One region of the Colwellia sp. MT41 genome, then DNA from elsewhere that is predicted to be linked to it. Evidence: predicted binding sites of a transcription regulator. Region 1 holds the regulator's gene; the other holds the start of a gene.
What was found. Region 1 encodes NrdR, which represses ribonucleotide reductase genes. Its sites were predicted from a motif close to AAACACNANATNTNGTGTTT; they were not measured.

Region 1 (10,840 bases):
TGAACGCGCTTGCTGACGCCGGTGTCTTAGCCGAAGGTGTTAAAACCGTCGCTTACACCTACATTGGTAAAGAGTTAACGTGGCCAATTTACGGTAAAGCGACTATTGGTAAAGCGAAAGAAGATTTAGACCGAGCAGCAACGGCAATTAATGCCGCAACCGCTGATTTAAACGGTAAAGCCCGCGTTACTTCATTAAACGCTGTGGTTACCCAAGCAAGCTCAGCTATTCCAATTATGCCGCTATATATTTCAGCTATGTTCAAAGTGATGAAAGCTGATGGTACATATGAAGGTTGTATCGAACAAATTTCGAACTTATTTAAAGAGAATATTTATAGTGACTCTCCTCGTCTAGATGAGCAAGGTCGTTTCCGTCAAAACTATAAAGAATTAGAAGATAGTGTTCAACAACGTGTTACCGATATTTGGAACAGTGTTGATACTGATAGCATTGATGAATTAACCGATTACGTCGCTTATCATCAAGAATTCTTAAAACTGTTTGGTTTTGGTATTGCTGGTGTTGATTATGACGCTGACGTGAATCAAGAAATAGCTATTAATAACTTAGTCTAGTTAAGTCTAGCTTAAATAAACTTTAGCTAAGTGTCATTGTTATTGCCTGGGGGCATTAACAGCTAAACATTAAAAAGCCGCACTCTTTATTACTAGTAATAAAGAGTGCGGCTTTTTTTTCTTTAAATTAGACTTTTAACTATATTCTAGATGTTAAACATACCAATAAATCATCAAAAAGTGACAGGTAGCGCCACCTAGAACAAAAAGATGCCAAATAGCATGAGTGTAAGCCACTGTTTTTTTGACATAGAAAAATACGCCCAGACAATAAATCAGCCCGCCTAAGGCTAACAAATTAACGGCCTGCTCAGGTAATGCCTGATATAATTCAGCTAAAACTCCTAAGGAAATAAAGCCCATGGCTAAATAAGTGCATAAGGATACTTTCTTGTACTTATTGCCAAATTTTATTTTAAAAATAATCCCTGCAAGCGCAAATAGCCAAATCAATGCTAATAAGGTATAGCCAAGTGGGCCTGCTAAAGTGATGGCGAACAGTGGTGTATAGGTGCCAGCAATGAGTAAATAAATTGCGCAGTGATCGAGTAGTTTGAAGACACTTTTAGCGCGTTCATTGGTTAAACTATGGTAAAGGGTTGATGCTAAAAAGAGTAAAATACCACTGCTAGCAAAGACACTGAAGCTGATGATGCGGTTAATATCACCCTGACTGTTTTTTAATAATAAAAACAGTGCTAAGCAACTGAGTATTAGGCCAAAGGCATGGCTGATGGCATTTAGAGCTTCTTCACGACGGCTATAGGACGTGGGCTGACAATTGTCTGTAGGACTGTTTTTCTGGGAAGGCATAGTTAATCGCTGCAATTAATTGAGTGTACAAGTGTACGCTCAATTATAAAGCAAAGAAAGAGTTTTGTTTGAAGAGTAAGTTTAAGGCTAAAGCTCGTTTAGCCATGCAGTGCCAGCGCTATTTATTACAGGGCTAACTCAATAACCATGTCTCTTAATTCATCTTTAGAGATAGAGTTACTGTGATTTTTATCAAAGCGATTAAAGATGGTCTCACACATGCGAATACCTTTGTCTTGCAGTAATACATCAATCAACTCAACAAACTCAGTACGATTAATTACGCCATCTTTATCTTCATCAAACACTTCAAATAATTCATCTACCCACTGATTTAAGTCCATATGTAATCCTTAGCACCAATTTAAATAAGAGATGACTAAACCATATCCCTTATTTAGGTGTTTGGGAATGGCTATTTAATCTTTTTTATCCTTATGATGGATAAAGACACAATTTACTTGCTTGTTGTTAACTTTCGGGGGGATTAAGCATTAACTGGTCGGATTTCTTTATTGTTGATTTCATCTCTATAGCTAGCGATAAATACTCAATAGTGGTGTTTCTTGTTAGTTATTCTTTATATTTTATCTTGATGTTATCTTTATTTTGAGATTTTTTTATATTTTTTGTAATAAATTTGAAAAGGTGAAGACTAACTGTTGGATGCTTTATTAAGGAAAGATAAAATGAAAACGATGTGGGAAAGAACGTGGAAAAAACTTTTTACTCTCGGCTTGTTATCCATTAGCGCAACAAGCTGGGCGAGTGATAATAAATTAACATTAGAGAATTGCCATTTAGGCGAAATACGCTCACAAGTGAAATGTGGGACATTGCAAGTACCTGAAAATTACCAAAAACCGCAAGGCAGACAAATCTCAGTAAACTTTTCAATACTGCCAGCCATTAATAATAGTGATAATAAAGTTCCGTTAATGTTTCTTGCTGGTGGGCCAGGCCAAGGCGCAGTTGAGTTATCAGCGCATATATTTAGAAATTTCAATGAAATTCGTAAATCTCGCGATATTATTTTAGTTGACCAACGCGGTACAGGTGCTTCTAGCCCCTTACAGTGTCAAGATAAGGTTGGCATTAACCCTTACACTAGCTTGATTGAAGACTTTACTAACGAAGAAGTAAAAGATTGTTTAGCGCAGTTAACCGCAGACGACAAGCTTGACTTAGCACAATTTACCTCTGAAAACGCTGTTCGAGATTTTGATGCTGTGCGCGCGGCTTTGGGTCATGAAAAAATTAATATTTACGGCGGCTCTTACGGTACTCGTGCAGCACTAGTGTATATGCGTTTGTTTCCACAATCGCTCAATAGTGTGGTACTAGACAGCGTTGCACCGGTAGAAGTGCCTATTGGTCTTTTTGGTCAAAGCGCCGCGAGATCGTTCAAACTGTTATTAGAAAATTGCCAAAAAGATAAAGCGTGCCAGCAAGCCTACCCCAATTTAGCACAAGAATTTAAAAATGTGGTTGCCAAGTTAGCGCAAAGCCCTGCTAAGGTGATTATTAGCCATCCAAGGCTTGGCACGGCAACGGAATTTATTATTAACGACACTAAGTTTATTTCTACCTTGCAAATGCAGCTTTATTCGTTAACAGGTCGCTCACTGGTACCTTTAATCATTCATCAAGCCAGTATTGGCGATTTTAAACCACTCGCAGGGTTAATTGCGCAAACTGATACCGATGAAGGTATGGGTATTTATATTGGTTTGCATCTGAATATTGTTTGTAATGAAGATATGCCAAGAATGTCTGAGCAGATGCTTAAAGATGATGCCATTAATGATTTTGCTAAAGATTTTAGCAACAAAATTATGCAAGATGCTTGTGCAGTGTGGCCAACGTACTCCGTAAGTGATGATTTTTATATGCCGATAACGGCTAATATTCCAACGCTTATTTTATCAGGTGAGTTAGACCCTGTTACCCCGCCAAGCAATGGTGAAAAGTCAGCGGCAACCTTGCCCAATAGCCATCATATTGTTGTTAAAAATACTGCGCACATTGTGGCATCAACAAAATGTGCGGTTGGCCTTGTTAATGAATTTTTAAGCAGTTTAATGCCGAAGACATTAGATGAAAGTTGTTTAAGTGAATTGCCTGAGGAGTCCTTTATGACCGGCTTAAATGGCAGCGTGATCAGTACGGTTGAAAAAAACATTGCTCAAGCAGTAAAGGAATAATCATGATTGAAGTAAAGAATTTACATAAAAGTTTTGTCTCAAAAAAGACTACAGTAAAAGCCTTAGACGGTTTATCTTTTACCGCTAAAGATGGTGAAATTACTGGCATACTCGGACCTAATGGCGCGGGTAAAACCACTTGTTTGCGTACCTTGTATGGTTTATTAAAAGCCGATGAAGGCTCAGTAATTGTTGATGGCATTAATGTTGCGGAAGATCCATTAGCAGTGCGAAAAAGTTTGGGCATATTCCCTGATAAATTTGGTTTGTACGAGCGCTTAACGGCGTATGAGCAAGTGGACTATTTTGCCAGTATTCATGGTATGCACGGCGCAGCTAAGCATCAGGCTATCGAAACCGTTTTTAAAGAATTAGAAATGACTGAACTAGCGCACCGTAGAACTACAGGTTTCTCACAAGGTCAACGTATGAAAGTTACTCTGGCACAAGCCTTGGTACATCAACCAAAAAACTTTGTCTTGGATGAGCCGACCCGTGGTTTAGATGTAATGAGTACCCGTATTTTGCGTAACTATTTAGCAGCGCATAAAGAAAAAGGCCACTGCATTTTATTTTCATCACATGTAATGCAAGAAGTAGCTGCTTTATGTGATCGGGTCATTATTGTTGCTAACGGCAAGTTGGCCGCAGAAGGTACACCACAAGAGCTGTGTGATTTAGCCGGTGAAAAATTATTAGAAGATGCCTTTGTTAAGTTAATTGGCTCAGATGAAGGAGTAGCAGCATAATGAATGCGAGCATAAGACAATTTAATGCCTTGTTAATTAAAGAATTTAAAGAAGCATATCGTGATAAACGTGCCTTGATGGTCGCGTTGTTCGTACATGAGTGCATTATTTTTAAGTTAATTGGCTCAGATGAAGGAGTATCAGCATAATGAATGCGAGCATAAGACAGTTTAATGCCTTGTTAATCAAAGAATTTAAAGAAGCATATCGTGATAAACGTGCCTTGATGGTCGCGTTGTTCGTACATGAGTGCATTCTTTTTAAGCTCATTGGCTCAGATGAAGGAGTAGCAGCATAATGAATGCGAGCATAAGACAATTTAATGCCTTGTTAATTAAAGAATTTAAAGAAGCATATCGTGATAAACGTGCCTTGATGGTTGCGTTAAGTATGGCCTTTTTTGTACCCGTGCTGATGGTAATAGTGGTTAACATTCTGATCGCAAAGAATGTTGACAACCCAGCGATTTATGTACACTTTACTGGCACTGAATACGCGCCGAAGTTAATTAAATCACTACAAGATAAAAATATATTAGCATTTGCCGATGTGCCGAGCGAGGATAAACGTCAGTGGCAACAGCAAAGCATTGAGCTGATCATCCCTGAGCATTACAGTGAACGCATGGCGCAGGGTAAAGTGATTGATATTATTTTACGAGCTGATTTTACCGAGCAATCATTAGCGCCGCCACTAAGGCGTATTGATGGTGTTATACAAAAGCATTCACTAGAAATTGGTTATAAACGTTTATTGGTGCGCGGTATTGATACCAAGTTATTACAGCCTATTGCGCTGCAAATACAAGATACTGCTCTGCCTAGCTCTAATGCTATGATGATCTCTATAATGTTAGGTATTTCCCTTTTACTGGTCGCTTTTGTATCAGGTTTATCTATTGCTATTGACTCAAGTGCCGGTGAACGTGAACGTAATATTTTAGAAATGTTACTTTGCCAACCGGTAAGCACCTTAAAAATAGTGTTAGCTAAAATGACCTGTGTTAGTTCTGTTAGTATTTTGTCTATCGCTATTATGCTCAGCTTGACGTCGTTTGCCACGAATTTTATTGATTTAAGCAAACTAGGTATGTCTTTTAATATAGATTTAGCAACATTTTCTGTATTGATGTTATTGCTTATTCCAATATGTTTTTTCGCGGCAATTTTACAGTTGTTTTTTGCTTTTCAAGCCAAAAGCTTTAAAGAAGCGCAAGCAACGGTGAGCATGTTAATTGTGGTACCAACCACTATTCCTTACGCAATGATGTTTATGGACAGTAAACCTGCTTGGTTAAATTACGCACCGATCGCGGGGCATTCATTATTAATGGAAGATATCTTTAAAGGTTTACCTATTGACTGGTTTGCCTTTGCTGCAACAACTGCAATTACTGTCGCGCTTATCGCTGCGTTAGTTGTTATTTTGTCTGTGCGCTTGAAATCAGAAAAAGTGGTGATGGCGTTAAGCTAGTAAAGGTCTTGATGATTAAATGCAAGTAACTGAATAAGAGCTGAGCTAAAAGCAATTAATATGTTAAATTCTAGTAAATTAATATTATCTAAAGCTCAATTATCTTCCGCTACGGCTGAGGGGATTGAATACAAGGAAAGTAGTTTGGAATGCTCTTATTCAGAGGTTAAATATGTAGATAATCAAGCTGTATTTACCGAGTGGATGACGGAGCATGAAAAACTGCTTCGTCATATTATTACCGGTTTTGAAGCAAAACTTGCTATACAAGATGAACTTTTTCAAGAAATAGCGTTAAACATTTGGCGTGCCTTGCCTAAGTTTCGTCAAGACGCTGCGGTTAAAACCTTTGTCGCGCGTATCGCTCATAATGTTTTAGCTACCCATGTTGCCAAAGCGGTGAAAACAGTTAAAACCTCGGATATAGAAAGTTGTGCTGAAGTTGAAAATATAGCAACAACACAGAAAACGCCTTATCAATCACTTAACCAGAGTCAGCGACAACAAAAATTAGCTAATGCAATTCGTCAGTTAAAACTTGAGCAACAACAAGTGATAACCCTGGCTTTAGAAGGTATGAGTTATCAAGAAATAGCGGATATTTTAGTGATAACTACCAATTTAGTGGGTGTGAGGTTACAACGTGCTAAAACATTATTAGCACAGTTGTTGGAGGGAGCAGAAAATGGATAAATCAGTATTGGAAAATGAAGATACATCATCGGTAGAGCCCAATAAACTAGAAACTACTGATGGAGTTATTGTTAAAACAAACCAGATTGATGTACTTTCATTACCTCGCCAAAAAAATGTACCTCGTTCAGAAAAAGATAAAAAATCTCCGCCAGCAGATGAGCCAGCATTAGATGAAAACTGGCTATTACTTGCTCGAGACTGGCAAAGTCAGCCTTATGAAAAAACTGATATTCAAGCTTTGCTTAAGCAAACAAAAAAGCGCACTTTTTGGGCTAAGTTTTTGTTAGGGCTTAATGTTGTTGCAACATTAGGGCTTATTGGCTTTTTTCTTGTCGGCTTACTTCAAGGTGCGTTTGATAAAGCAACGATTATTTATTTAGGTGTAGGTAGTCTTTTATCGCCAGTGTTTGTTTATTATGAAATAAAAATTCGATTACGAACTTGGCAGCAAAGCTGTGATAGTCCTGATAGAGCTGTAAGTAATGCAATTGCAGCCTGTGAATCATCAATAAAATATTATCAGTTGAGTAAATATTCTGGAGTATTTAGCGTACCTTTTGTTAATGCTTATTTATTTGTTCTGGGTAGTGAGTCTGAAAAATCTCCATGGCCATATATTGCAGTCTTCAATCTATTTGTTTTGCTCATGTGGTTTGTTACTCACGCTATCCAACAAAAGCGAAAAAAAGAGTTAACACAGCTTTCTTCTGTATAGACTAAGTAACCAATCTCTCATAGGTAAAGATCAAAGTACTGACAAGTAACAAAGAACTCATGAACGGCGCTATCGTGTAAATATCGATAGCGCCGTTTCATTATTAATAAGGTAATGAATTTATCATGCAGCATGAAATATTTGCACTTTACTAATTTAGTTGTTTATTGTTCGGATTTTTATTGTTTAAGCTGTTTTATATTCGTTGTATCTTGGTTTTTTATTGGTTATAGTCTGTTTGCTTATTTTGGTGAAAGCTTTTATCGCACTTCTAAGTACTATGCTTAACAAATTACGCTATATAACAGTATAATTTGTACTAAAACTAGCCCGTTTTGCCGTGTACATACTGGCAAAAATCAGGCAGTATACTGCCACTAATTTTTGTATGTCCTCATTGCTTTATAAAGAAGTAGTAGGGCATAGTTTGCAGCCTTGGGCTGAAATACTTAAGGAATAAAACATGTTTACTCGTGATATGAATATTGCCGATTTTGATCCGGAACTTGCTCAAGCAATAAGCAATGAAGTTGTTCGTCAAGAAGAGCACATTGAGTTAATTGCGTCTGAAAACTACTGTAGCCCGCGTGTTCTTGAAGCACAAGGCTCTCAGCTTACTAACAAATACGCTGAAGGCTATCCGGGTAAACGTTATTACGGTGGTTGTGAGTATGTTGATGTTGTTGAGCAATTAGCCATTGACCGCGCAAAAGAATTATTTGGCGCTACTTATGCCAATGTTCAACCTCACGCGGGTTCACAAGCCAACGCTGCTGTTTTTCAAGCCTTAGTTACACCAGGCGGAAAAGTATTAGGTATGAGCTTGGCACATGGTGGTCACTTAACTCATGGTTCACATGTAAACTTCTCTGGTAAGTCATATGAAGCATTTCAATATGGCCTTCACCCAGAAACTGGCGATATTGATTACGAAGAATTAGAGCGTTTGGCGCTAGAGCACAAACCAGAAATGATTATCGGCGGCTTCTCAGCATTCTCAGGTGTTGTTGATTGGGCACGTATGCGTAAGATTGCTGATAAAATTGACGCTATCTTCTTCGTTGATATGGCTCATGTTGCCGGTTTAGTGGCGGCAGGTCTTTACCCTAGCCCATTACCACACGCTCATGTTGTTACCACAACTACCCATAAAACATTAGCTGGTCCACGTGGCGGTTTAATTGTTTCTGCTTGTGATGACGAAGCTATTTACAAAAAACTTAACAGCGCAGTTTTCCCTGGTGGCCAAGGTGGCCCATTAATGCACATCATTGCTGCGAAAGCGGTAGCATTTAAAGAAGCATTAGAGCCTGAATTTAAAGTTTACCAGCAAGGTGTTTTAGATAACGCTAAAGCTATGGTCGAGGTATTACAAGAACGTGGTTACAAAGTTGTTTCTAACGGTACTGAAAACCATTTATTACTGCTTGATTTAATCGATAAAGATATCACAGGTAAAGATGCTGATGCTGCTTTAGGTAAAGCAAACATCACGGTAAACAAAAACTCAGTACCAAACGATACTCGTTCTCCGTTTGTTACTTCAGGTTTACGTTTAGGTACACCAGCAATCACTCGTCGTGGTTTTGCTGTAGAAGAAACTAAAGCGTTAACTGGTTGGATTTGTGACATTCTTGATGACATCAACAATGAAGACGTTATTACCCGTGTTAAAGGTCAAGTTAAAGAGTTATGTAGCCGTTTCCCTGTTTACCAAAAATAGCTACTCGGGATAACTAAGTTAATAACAAACTACCGTCATTGCCGAAGTCTTTTGTCGGACGTGGCACGGATGCTACTTATTAGACAATGCAGGGAGCATATTGTCCTGAATCCAGTTTCTTTAGCTTAATCACATGTTTTATATTAAAATGGTCGCCTTGAGCGGCCATTTTTCGTTTTTCTCCATAAACTATCCGCTTGTATCTTTTAGTTTATAATTTTCGTAGGTAATCTATGTATTGTCCATTTTGTTCAGCTGTTGACACTAAAGTTATTGATTCACGCTTAGTTTCTGGCGGCCATCAAGTACGCCGTCGCCGAGAATGCTTAGCTTGTCATGAACGTTATACCACTTTTGAAAATGCAGAGTTAGTTATGCCACGCATAATTAAACGTGATGGCAGCAGAGAGCCCTTCAATGAAGATAAGATGCGCAGTGGTTTAAGCCGTGCGCTAGAAAAACGCCCGGTTAGCATGGAACAAATAGAGTTGGCGATTAATAAGTTAAAATCGCAAATGCGCGCTACCGGTGAGCGAGAAATAAGCAGTGAAATGTTAGGTGATTTAATCATGGCACAGCTTAAAAAATTAGATAAAGTTGCTTATTTACGTTTTGCCTCGGTGTATTTATCTTTTGAAGATATCAGTGAGTTTGCCGATGAAATAACGCGCTTAGGTAAAGAAAAAAACGGCAAGGCACAGAAAAACAAACAAGTTAAAGTGGTTAAATAATATGAATGTTAGTGTGGCTGATAGCCCTTTTACTGCGCAAGATCACCTGTTCATGTCTCAGGCGCTAGCGTTAGCGAAAAAAGGCCATTTTACTACCTCGCCCAATCCTAGGGTAGGTTGTGTATTAGTGAGCTATAAAGGCGGTGTTGGTAAAGTTATTGGTACAGGTTACCATGAAAAAGCAGGGCAGGGCCATGCAGAAGTGAATGCCTTAGCCGAGGCCAACGTTAACCATAGCGCTTTAATTAAAGGCGCTACGGCGTATGTTACTTTAGAGCCTTGCAGCCACTTTGGTCGCACGCCACCATGTGCACAAGCATTAATTGCTGCCGGTGTTGGCCATGTTATTGCTGCCATGGTTGACCCAAATCCACAAGTTTCCGGTAATGGTTTAACCCTGTTAGAACAAGCCGGCATCAAGGTCCAATCAGGTTTGTTAGCGCAAGGTGCAAAAGCACTTAACGTCGGCTTTATTCATCTGATGGAAAATAAACGTCCTTATGTGCGCTGTAAATTAGCAGCTAGCCTTGATGGAAAAACCGCCATGGCCAGTGGCGAAAGTCAATGGATAACGTCAAGTGCTGCTCGCCAAGATGTGCAACGTTTAAGGGCGCAGAGTTGCGCTATTATTAGCGGTGCCGATTCAATCATTTTTGATAATGCTAAAATGACGGTACGTTGGTCTGAGTTAGGTGAATTAAAAAATAGCTATGCAAAAGAGACGCTGCGTCAACCATTACGTGTTGTTATCGACAGTCAAAATAGGCTAACGCCGGATCTCGCTTTATTCGAACATGACTCGCCAATTTTGATTATTCATGCAAAAATTGAAAATAAATGTGCAACAAATCTTGAAAACTTACCAAAATGGCCTCATTTCGTAGAACAAGTGCAATTACCTGTGGTAAAAAACGCCCAGGGAAAATTTAAAATAGATTTGCCCGCTTTGTTAACACTACTAGCAAAGCGAGGACTCAATGATATTTTAATTGAGTCAGGCGCACAGTTAAGTGGTGCCTTTATTGAGCAAGATTTAGTTAATGAACTTATTCTTTATCAAGCCCCTAAGTTAATGGGGGGTGACGGTAAAAATTTAGTGGCAATGCCAGTGATAACAAAGTTAAATCAAGCTAAGGCATTAACCATTAGTGATATTCG
Region 2 (10,840 bases), 1.6 Mb from region 1:
CGTAATGAGAATGGTTGCGCCATACGAACGATGGTATCGTAAACAGCCGTATCACCATGGGGGTGATACTTACCAATAACATCACCAACCACACGGGCTGATTTCTTATACGCTTTGTTCCAATCATTACCTAAGACATCCATGGCGAATAAGACGCGGCGATGTACAGGTTTTAAGCCATCACGAACATCAGGCAATGCACGCCCAACTATTACGCTCATGGCATAATCTAAATAGGAGGTTTTTAGTTCATCTTCAATATTAACTTGAACTATTTGTTTGGCCAGATCGGACATAAATCGATGGTATCCCTTAACTAATTCTTTTGCTTAACAAAACATCTAATATAGCGAGGCTAATTATTAGCGTCTTGAAAAACGCTATTTTAAAGATTTTATTGTTATCTAATAGACACTAACAATAGTAATCAACGCAGCATACTAGCATAAAAATGTTTGATGCCATACCGCTTTATTTAAAGCATTTTTAAGGGGTTATAATCAGTTTAAAAAAACAACAAAATAGCCTTGATTTGATCTATACCCTTTGTTTCAAAATAACTTTGGTTTAGAATAAAATAATGAAAAGTTAACTTGAAGCTTAAAATACTATGTCAACCAAACCGCTTAACGTAAATGAAGATGAAATTGCAAAATTTAATAAAATTGCCAGTCAATGGTGGGATTTAAATGGAGACTTTAAACCCTTACATCAAATCAACCCATTAAGAGTACAATTTATATGTCAACATATTGCCTGGCTAGATAACGACACTCAAGCAAATAATGGCTTGTATGATAAGCAAGTCATCGATGTAGGCTGCGGAGGTGGCATCTTATCTGAATCATTAACAAAGTTAGGTGCTAAAGTCACCGGGATAGATATGGGCATGGAACCCTTAAATGTTGCTAAATTACATGCACTAGAAACCAGTTTATCCATAGATTATCAGAAGATTACCGCAGAAGAAAAGGCGCTAGCATGTAGTGAAACGTTTGATGTGGTTACCTGTATGGAAATGCTTGAACATGTGCCTGACCCTGCTTCCGTGGTGCAAGCGTGTGCGACATTAGTCAAACCGGGTGGTTTGGTGTTCTTTTCAACGCTAAATAAGGGTATTAAGTCATATTTACTGGCCATAGTTGCCGCAGAAAAAATCTTAAAAATTGTTCCCGACGGTACCCATGACCATGATAAATTCATTCGCCCTTCACAACTCATTAGCTGGGCAGCATTACATGGCTTAAAGTGTATTGATGCCAGTGGCATTCACTACAATCCGTTAACGGGCAATCACAAACTGATAGACTCTCTTGATGTTAATTATATTATCTGTTGTCGTAAGCTTTGATAGCAAGCGATAGACCTAGCTAAATTAAAGAATGCTAGTGCTTAGCGTAAGGAATAAGAGTGTTGTATTAATAGCCAAGTTGTTTAAACATTAATCTGCTGTTGCCATTAATTCATAAGTCATTGTTATTAATACACATTAAATCCGTTATACTAAATCATTATAGCGAGCAGATATTTTTACTAAAAATAATTTATGAAATTGAGTGCAGACTAAAATAACTAAAATAATCGTTGCTTTTGGTAAATTCCAAAATGAAATAGTCTTGCTAGGTTAGTCAACACTAACCCTGGTTTTTTGGAAATAAAAATGGCAACGATGAACGTGTTTTATCACTTGCAAAACAGCTCAAACCCCATTATCTTGTGTTTGAAATTATAAAAAACCCTAGATATTGTGCATTTGCTGCTCAGTCGTTATTTTAAAATACTTCGTTTTTAGGCTGCTATTTGCTAAAACGAGTGTGGGATTTTTTATTAGGGAAGTTTTAGACCCTTTTTATTAGGGACGATAAATAAGCAATCACAATAATCTCTTTACAGGTACTTCATGAATAACAACCTCTTTGTAACCAAACGAAATGGCGAGAAAGAAGCCATTGACCTTGAAAAAATTCACCGTGTTATTGCTTGGGCCGCGGAAGGACTTGAAAAAGTCTCTGTTTCTCATGTAGAGCTCAAATCTCATATTCAATTTTATGATGGTATAAAGACTGAAGATATTCACGAAACCATTATAAAATCTGCCGCGGATCTTATTTCAGAAGAAACACCTGATTATCAATACCTTTCGGCAAGGTTAGCAGTATTTCATTTGCGTAAAAAAGCCTATGGTCAATTTGAACCGCCGGCGCTTTACACCCACGTTGTTAAAATGGTGCAAGCAGGGAAATATGATCAACACTTATTAACCGATTACACTCAAGATGACTTTGAGCATATGGAAAAGTTTTTAGATCATAGTCGTGATCTAGCCTTTAGTTATGCCGCGGTAAAACAGCTTGAAGGTAAATACTTAGTCCAAAACCGTGTTACCGGTGAAATTTACGAGAGCGCACAATTTCTTTATTTATTAGTTGCTGCCTGTTTATTTGCTAAATATCCAAGTGAAACACGTTTACAGTATGTAGAAAAATTCTATCATGCTATCTCAACCTTCAAAATTTCATTACCGACACCTATTATGGCTGGCGTACGCACACCTACCCGCCAATTTTCATCTTGTGTATTAATCGAATGTGGTGATAGTTTAGACTCAATTAATGCTACCTCTAGTGCCATTGTGAAATATGTTTCTCAACGTGCTGGTATTGGTGTTAATGCGGGAAGAATTCGTGCCTTAGGGAGCACTATACGAAACGGTGAAGCATTTCATACCGGTTGCATTCCCTTTTACAAACACTTTCAAACCGCAGTAAAAAGTTGTTCACAAGGTGGTGTCCGTGGCGGTGCTGCAACCCTCTTCTATCCCTTGTGGCATTTAGAAGTAGAAAGTTTACTGGTGTTAAAAAATAACCGTGGGGTCGAAGAAAACCGTGTTCGTCATTTAGACTATGGCGTGCAATTTAATAAAGTAATGTATCAACGCCTCATTAAAGGGGGGGTTATTACCTTATTTAGTCCCAGTGATGTACCTGGCCTTTACGATGCATTTTTTGAAGACCAAGAAAAATTCGAACAGCTTTATGTACAATATGAAAATGATGATTCTATCCGTAAAAAACGTATTAAAGCGATAGAGTTATTTACCTTGTTTGCTCAAGAACGTGCCAGCACTGGTCGTATCTACTTACAAAATGTCGACCACTGTAATACTCACAGTCCGTTCGATCCCAGCAAAGCCCCGATTCGTCAAAGTAACTTGTGTTTAGAAATTGCCTTACCGACTAAACCCATGAATGACATTAACGATGAAGAGGGTGAAGTGGCACTTTGTACACTGTCGGCATTTAACTTAGGCGCTATCGATTCATTAGATGAATTAGAGGGCTTAGCCGATCTAGCGGTTCGTGCCTTAGATAGTTTACTTGATTACCAAGACTACCCGCTTGCTGCCGCAAAAAGTGCCAGTATGGCACGCAGAACACTTGGTATAGGTGTTATCAATTATGCTTATTACCTCGCAAAAAACGGTCTTTATTATTCCAATGGTAGCGCGAATAATCTAACCCATCGTACGTTTGAAGCTATTCAGTTTTATTTATTAAAAGCGTCCAATGAATTAGCGAAAGAGCGAGGTGCTTGTCCTAAATTTGATGAAACTCGCTTAAGCCAAGGTATATTACCCATTGATACGTATAAAAAGACCATTGATGATATTACCAGTGAGCCATTACATTTAGATTGGGAAAGTTTACGAGCAAGCATTAAAAAATACGGTGTAAGAAACTCAACTGTTTCCGCGTTAATGCCCTCTGAAACGTCATCACAAATATCTAATGCGACCAATGGCATTGAACCACCACGTGGTTTAATCAGTATTAAAGCGAGTAAAGACGGGGTATTGAAACAAGTAGTGCCTGAGTATGAAAGACTTAAAGATAACTACGAGTTATTGTGGAATATTCCTAATAACCAAGGTTACTTGGAATTAGTAGGCATAATGCAAAAATTTGTCGACCAAGCTATTTCAGCCAATACTAATTACGACCCTGCTAAGTTTGAAGGTGGTAAAGTACCAGTAAAACAAATTCTAAAAGACATTTTAACCGCGTATAAACTAGGCATTAAAACCTTGTATTATCATAATACCCGAGATGGTGCTAGTGATAATATTGAGCTAGAAGATGATAGTTGTGCTGACGGCGCTTGTAAGATTTAATTTGTAATAAAAACTTACTCAGCTTACCATTTATACATAAAAAAGAGCCTAGTTAAATACTGGGCTCTCGTTACTACATCGGCCTAAGAGCAATAAGGCTAGTAGTACTCCAAAGGAATAAGATTCATGACGTATACCACGTTTAACCAAACTCCAAATAATGCGTTATTAGAGCCCATGTTTTTAGGCAATAACGTCAATATATCTCGTTATGATCAACAACGTTATATGGCTTTTGAGAAATTAATTGAAAAACAACTTTCATTTTTTTGGCGCCCTGAAGAAGTTGATGTCTCTAAAGACAGAGCCGACTGGCAGGGCTTAACCGACTCTGAAAAACATATTTTCATTTCTAATTTAAAGTACCAAATATTATTAGACTCAATGGCAGCACGCTCTGTTAATGCCGTGTTTTTGCCGTTAGTTTCTTTACCTGAAGTAGAAACCTGGGTGGAAACGTGGGCCTTCAGTGAGACAATTCACTCTCGCTCTTATACTCATATTTTACGAAACTTATTCACCAACCCCAGTGAAGTATTCGATGACATCATTGTTAACCCAGCAATTTTAAAACGCGCAACTAGCATTGCTAAGTATTTTGATGATGTCATTTTGACCACTCAGTTATTACAATCTCAAGGTGAAGGTAGTTATGAGGTTGAGGGGAAAACAATTGAAGTTAGCACTCGAAAGTTAAAAGAACGTTTATACTTAGCCGTGTGCTCTCTTAATGCCTTAGAAGCTGTTCGCTTTTACGTTAGTTTTGCTTGTTCTTTTGCTTTTGCAGAGCGTGAGTTGCTTGAAGGCAATGCTAAAATCATTAAATTGATAGCCCGCGATGAAGCACTACATTTAACAGGTACTCAACATATTCTAAATAATTGGAAATCAGGAAACGATGATCCTGAAATGAAGATTATTTGTGAAGAGATGCGCGATGAGGGTTTGCAAATATTCTTAGAGGTGGTCGAACAAGAAAAAGAATGGGCACAATATTTGTTTAAAGATGGCTCAATGATTGGCCTTAACGCTGAAATACTGAACCAATATATCGAATATATTTCAAATCAACGCTTAACTGCCATTGGCTATGAGGCACCTTTCGATATAAAAAGTAACCCCTTACCTTGGATGAGTGCTTACCTTGTTAGTGATAACGTGCAGGTTGCTCCTCAAGAGACCGAAATATCGAGCTATTTAGTTGGTCAAGTTGACTCTTCTGTTGATGTTGCTGATTTTGACGGTTTTGACTTATAGAGATAAAATGATGGTGATACTAGCCTTAATTTAGGCTGGTTGCATGAATATGAAAGTAAAAAATACCAGTCAAAACATGAAGGACATCATCAAATTGCAGCCTAAAATTACCGTTCAGGGTAAAGTTGTTCCTTTTGAAAATAACGAACAAACTTTACTCGACTGTTTAGAGTCTGCCAACATCGAAGTACATTATCATTGCCGTGATGGCTTTTGTGGTGCATGTCGGGTAACTTTAGTTACCGGCGAAATTAACTATCCCTTAGGGGAACCCTTAGCTTTTGTCGGTGAAAATGAAATCTTACCCTGCTGCTGTGTTCCTGTCACCGATATTAGCCTAGCAATAGACGAGTAGCGCCTGTCTTGATAATGTCTAGTAAATGCCTAGCTAACATCCAAGTGTAATTCTATGCCCTTCATCACCCGGCTGAGCTCTGGAGAAAGCAGGGAAAACAAGCCATCAAAATCATCTTGCTGATTATCATTGATAGCGATATCTAGGGCTTTTGTTGCTTCAAACAAAGCCATAGCACCCACTGAACCAGCAACGCCTTTTAAGGTATGAGCTATATGTTTAGCGCTAGCAATATCTTGCTCTTGTATGGCACTTTGTAACTTCTGAGCATCAAGATGGTGATCTTGATAAAACATCACTAAAATTTCTTTAAATAAGTTTTCATCACCTAAGACATTATTAACGCCTACTTCAAAGTCAATACCATCATAATTAAGAACAATAGCATTGCCAACAGTGACGGATAAAACATTATCAGTAGCCATTAAGCTGGCTCTAATGGGATCATCGTCGATGTCGACCAGATTAGTCAGTGAGGCAACATCAATAACTTGATTACGGCCATTTTCTTTCGCAAAATATAGCGCACTATCCGCTTGTTTTAATAATTCATCAATGGTTAAGTAATCATCGTCAGCTAGGACTAGGCCAACACTGACAGTAATTTTTATTTCTGTCTTTTTACTATCCGCATGAGTGATGTTGATACTAAGCTGCTCAACTTGTTGCCGTAACCTCTCGCAAGCAATATAGGCATCGCCACTACTGGTATTAGGCAAACAGACAGCAAATTCTTCACCGCCAATTCGACCAACAATATCATAATCTCTAAATACCTCGGTCATGCTTTGACCAAAAGCGCGCAATACTTGATCGCCCGCATCATGACCGAAATTATCATTAACTTTTTTAAAAAAATCAATATCAAACATTGCTACGACTAATGGTTGCTCTGCTCTATTAGCTAAACTTATGGCTTTACTACTTAGTCCAAAAAAACTGCCACGATTATTCAAATTGGTAAGAAAGTCTGTTTTAGCTAAATATTCAAGTTGAGCGGTCTTTTCTTTTAATCTTATGGCAGTCCTAATGCGCGCAAGCAGCACTTTAGCGACATAAGGTTTGATCACATAATCCCCTGCGCCAAGCTCTAAAGAAGCAACCACTTCATCTTCATCTGTTGAGGCGGATAACATAATCACAGGAATTTGAGCACTTTTTGGTTGAGCTTTAATTTTTGCTAACGTTTCTAAGCCGGAAAGGCCCGGCATATACATATCGAGTAAAATAAGGTCTATTGCCAAGGTATCTAAAAAAACCAATGACTCTTCGCCACTATCACAGCTTGTGACCTGATAGCCGGCAGTACCAAGATCAAACTCTAATAGTAACTGAGTATCTTTGGCATCATCAACTACAAGTATTCTATATGCTTTATCTAAGATCATTTAGCATTCACCCGACAATAAGTTTTAAATCACATCGCTAAAAATTCAGCTAATTCCTTCGAATTAAAAGGTTTTCTAAGGACCGGATAATCCCAGCTTCTATCTTCAATGGCTATGTAGCCACTAATAGAAAACACATTAATATCAGGGAACTTTTCCATCACCAAATTAACCGCTTCTTTACCTGATAAGTCAGGTAAAATCATATCCGTGATAAAGATATCAAAGCCAATATCCGAATTAATTCTGTCTATCAGTTCTTTTTTATTATTGGCGACAACAACGTTTGCCCCTTTACTCTCCAGAAACAATGCCACAAACTCCGCAATACTAACCTCATCATCAAGCACTAAAATGTTGGTATTTTTATAACGTAACGAGTTTGATTTAGGCTCCTTGGCTAAAAACTTTTCTATTAATACTTTGCATTTAAATACTAGGGTAAAATGTGCGCCACCAAGGGCTCCATACCCTTCCACCTGAATCAAGCCATTATGTTTATACATAGTACTATATACATTTGCCAAACCAATACCATTACCTTTATTAACAGATTTAGAGCTATAAAACGGATCAAATATCTTGGTTAAATTTTCTTTTTCTATACCAATACCGCTATCTTTCACATGAATTTCTAAACGATTATTATCCAGTAAGTTTGCTGAAATCTCAATGTGACCACTAAGTCCTTTTTCTTGAATAGCATCTTGAGCATTCAGTACTAAGTTTAATAAAATATTAATAAACTCACCCTGAGGGAAGTTGATTAAACAGTGCATAGGTTTAAAGTTAAAAGTAATCTTGATAGTGCTTAGCAATAACTGTTTAAATAAATATTGATTATCGAAAATATCTTGAATAGGATCAAAGCTAACAACTTTCACGGTAGGCCGCCGCGTAAATGCCAATAAACGCTCAGTAACATCTTTACCTTTATCTATGGCATTTTTGACTCTGTCGATATAATCAGAAATATCTTCGCCCCGGGAAAACTTTATCTCCAACATTTCAATAGCACCAAGCGCCACGCCTAATACATTATTAATATCATGGGAGACATTACCAAAGGTATTACCTAACAAAGCTAAACGATTAGAGATCACTTGTTGCTGCTCTGTCCGAAACTTATCTGTTACATTCTCCACTATCCAAATATAAATACCTTCATCGGCCTCATAGGTAACTGATAAATCAAACACCGTGGTGTATTTATCAAAGCTAACATTATTCTCTTTTATTTGACCTTGTTCTTTAGCGAGCTTTTTAAACTCCATATATTCAGTAATGCTAAAATTTATATAATTAAAAAGCACGCCACTGATGCCATCATGATGAGGAGAGATATCTTGATAAACAACATTATCATTATCATCAATAAAGAAGATCGGTACTTTTATGGTAAAATTTACCATAGCCAAAAGCTTTAACTTTTCAAATAAATCTTCACTGCGAGTGATGTCCTTATAAACGCCGAAAACGGCAAGGGCAACGCCATTACTATCACGTTCTACTTCGGCAATGACTTCCACTTTGATTTTTTTTCCCGACGGTTGCGTAAGCGCTGTTTTGAGATAAAAAGGCTGCTGTTGGTGAATAGCATTATGAAAACTAGTGCGAAACTTTGCTCTATCTTTGGCTAAAAGTACATCAACCGCTTTATCAAAAGTGGGTACTATCGATTTATTCGTTAGCCCATGAATACGAAATACTTCTGCCGACCAATCGAGTGTTGCTGATTGGATATCAAAGCGCCAATGACCAGAATTGCTGATACGCTCGGCTAACATTAACCAATCATTTTGTTTTTTTAATTGAACTATCATGTTCTTGGTTTCAGTAACATCTTTTACTGTGCCAAACATTAAACTAGCTCTGCCATCAATATGTTCAACAACTTTACCAACCGCATGTAACCATAACTTATGACCTTGATGGTTTACAATCGGTATAGTAATATCAATACGATCTATTTCGCCCTTTAAATGTTGTTGTATTTTGCTATGCACATCCTCTAGCGTATTACGATCCAAATGTTTTTCCCATATAACACTTGTGCCTATTTTCTCTTTATTTTCATAGCCCAGTATTTTCATTAACTGGGCGGAATAAAAAATGCTTTCATTAACAAGATCCCATTGCCAATAGGCCTCATCAATGCCCGTTAATACCTTGTGTGTTAATTCGTGTGATTGTGAGCTCAAAATAGTTCATCCTCATCATCAAAATCATAAGTATTATCAATTTGGTCATTCTCGGTATTTAATTGTTGCAGTTGATCAATACTAAATAAAGCTTGATCAAGTAACTGGGTAACTTCTAGAAAATTTATATCATCTTGGCTATGTTTTTTTAGCGCTCCATGCACTAAATCCATAAGGTAATCTTCTTGCTCTTGGGTCATATCTAAAATATGGAAGCTAGTACCCATCTTTTGCACTATTTCATTCATTACTTCTTGTTGATGATGTTTAGATATTTCCACCATTTTTTTAGTTGTACTCACCGCGGTCTTTATTTGTTCTTGCACACTAACCAGTGAATTTTTATAGGTAATGAAGGCAATTCTAGAACCAATACATTCGATAACTGAGGCTAAAGCATCAATAAATATGTCAGTATCAACCGTGTCATTTTCAAGGTTAAGAATAAATAATGATACCAAGGTATGATTGAATATGGTTCTTGAGCCAAAGCGATAAAGACGTGATTTAAACTTCAACAGCTCCATTACTTCAATTTCGACCGGTGAGCACACACCTTTTTGAGCACTATAGAAACTAGGTTTATCATTAATTGGATAAAAAGCAATACAACCATGCAAATCCATACGATTAAAATATGAAAAGACTTCATCTCTAATTTGCTCATAAGAAAAACAATGATTGAGTTTAGAGGTCAATTGCATACAACTGCCATATTTTGATGCTTGCGCCATTGAGACATTGATGACATTATTTTTTGATTTAATTTCATCTTCAAAATCATGTATTTTATCTTGATAGTCAATCAGTTTCTCAAGCTTTGAATTAAGGGCTAATAAGGAAAATGGTTTTGCTAAAAAATCATCGGCGCCGCACTCTAAGCCTTTTAATATTGCCTCTTCAGTAGCCATACCTGAATAAAGTACAAATGAGGTAGGCGAATTTTCATGCCCTTGCTGGGATTTAATCCAAGCAGAGCCTTTCTCATTGCCAATATTTTCATCAACTAAAGCAATATCAAATTTGATATTTTCTTTTAGTAAATCTTGAGCTGCCGATAGGTTATGGGCACATTTCACCTCGAAAGAATCTTCTAAACTTTCAGCCAATAACTTTAAGTAGTCAATATCATCATCAATAATTAATAAATTATGTTTCACCATCTTACTATTCCTTTTATGATAATTAACGCTACTTAGTCGTGCCAAATATAACTGGCTATCACTAAAGTACCTTGCTCTTGATAATCCAAGGTGTCACAAAGTTGATTGACTAACTCCACCCCTCGACCACTTAACTTTAAACCGTCATTCATGGCCATGCTGTTATCTTTCATAACATCCAAAATATCAAACCCTTGGCCACTGTCTTTAATATTTATTATCATCTTGCCACCTTTAGTCAGGGGAAAGTATTTAAGGGTAATGCCAACAAAATCCTCAGAGCCTTGAATATCATCATTCCCCAA

Region 2: the regulator NrdR is predicted to act here: its motif matches at 1,734-1,753, upstream of nrdA (class 1a ribonucleoside-diphosphate reductase subunit alpha).

Annotation. Positions count from the first base shown of each region.
Region 1 is NZ_CP013145.1:654,823-665,662, forward strand. Features, by position in the region: gene fabV (enoyl-ACP reductase FabV) at 1-578, shown strand, start outside; gene trhA (PAQR family membrane homeostasis protein TrhA) at 732-1,391, opposite strand; gene CMT41_RS02830 (EF-hand domain-containing protein) at 1,517-1,735, opposite strand; gene CMT41_RS02835 (alpha/beta hydrolase) at 2,081-3,595, shown strand; gene CMT41_RS02840 (ABC transporter ATP-binding protein) at 3,598-4,344, shown strand; gene CMT41_RS18925 (hypothetical protein) at 4,344-4,493, shown strand; gene CMT41_RS18930 (hypothetical protein) at 4,493-4,642, shown strand; gene CMT41_RS02845 (ABC transporter permease) at 4,642-5,817, shown strand; gene CMT41_RS02850 (RNA polymerase sigma factor) at 5,878-6,510, shown strand; gene CMT41_RS02855 (hypothetical protein) at 6,503-7,228, shown strand; gene glyA (serine hydroxymethyltransferase) at 7,692-8,951, shown strand; gene nrdR (transcriptional regulator NrdR) at 9,185-9,682, shown strand; gene ribD (bifunctional diaminohydroxyphosphoribosylaminopyrimidine deaminase/5-amino-6-(5-phosphoribosylamino)uracil reductase RibD) at 9,684-10,840, shown strand, end outside.
Region 2 is NZ_CP013145.1:2,230,916-2,241,755, forward strand. Features, by position in the region: gene gyrA (DNA topoisomerase (ATP-hydrolyzing) subunit A) at 1-296, opposite strand, end outside; gene ubiG (bifunctional 2-polyprenyl-6-hydroxyphenol methylase/3-demethylubiquinol 3-O-methyltransferase UbiG) at 611-1,351, shown strand; gene nrdA (class 1a ribonucleoside-diphosphate reductase subunit alpha) at 1,901-4,171, shown strand; gene nrdB (class Ia ribonucleoside-diphosphate reductase subunit beta) at 4,298-5,428, shown strand; gene yfaE (class I ribonucleotide reductase maintenance protein YfaE) at 5,472-5,783, shown strand; gene CMT41_RS09605 (diguanylate cyclase) at 5,813-7,171, opposite strand; gene CMT41_RS09610 (ATP-binding protein) at 7,201-9,372, opposite strand; gene CMT41_RS09615 (response regulator transcription factor) at 9,369-10,535, opposite strand; gene CMT41_RS09620 (ATP-binding SpoIIE family protein phosphatase) at 10,568-10,840, opposite strand, start outside.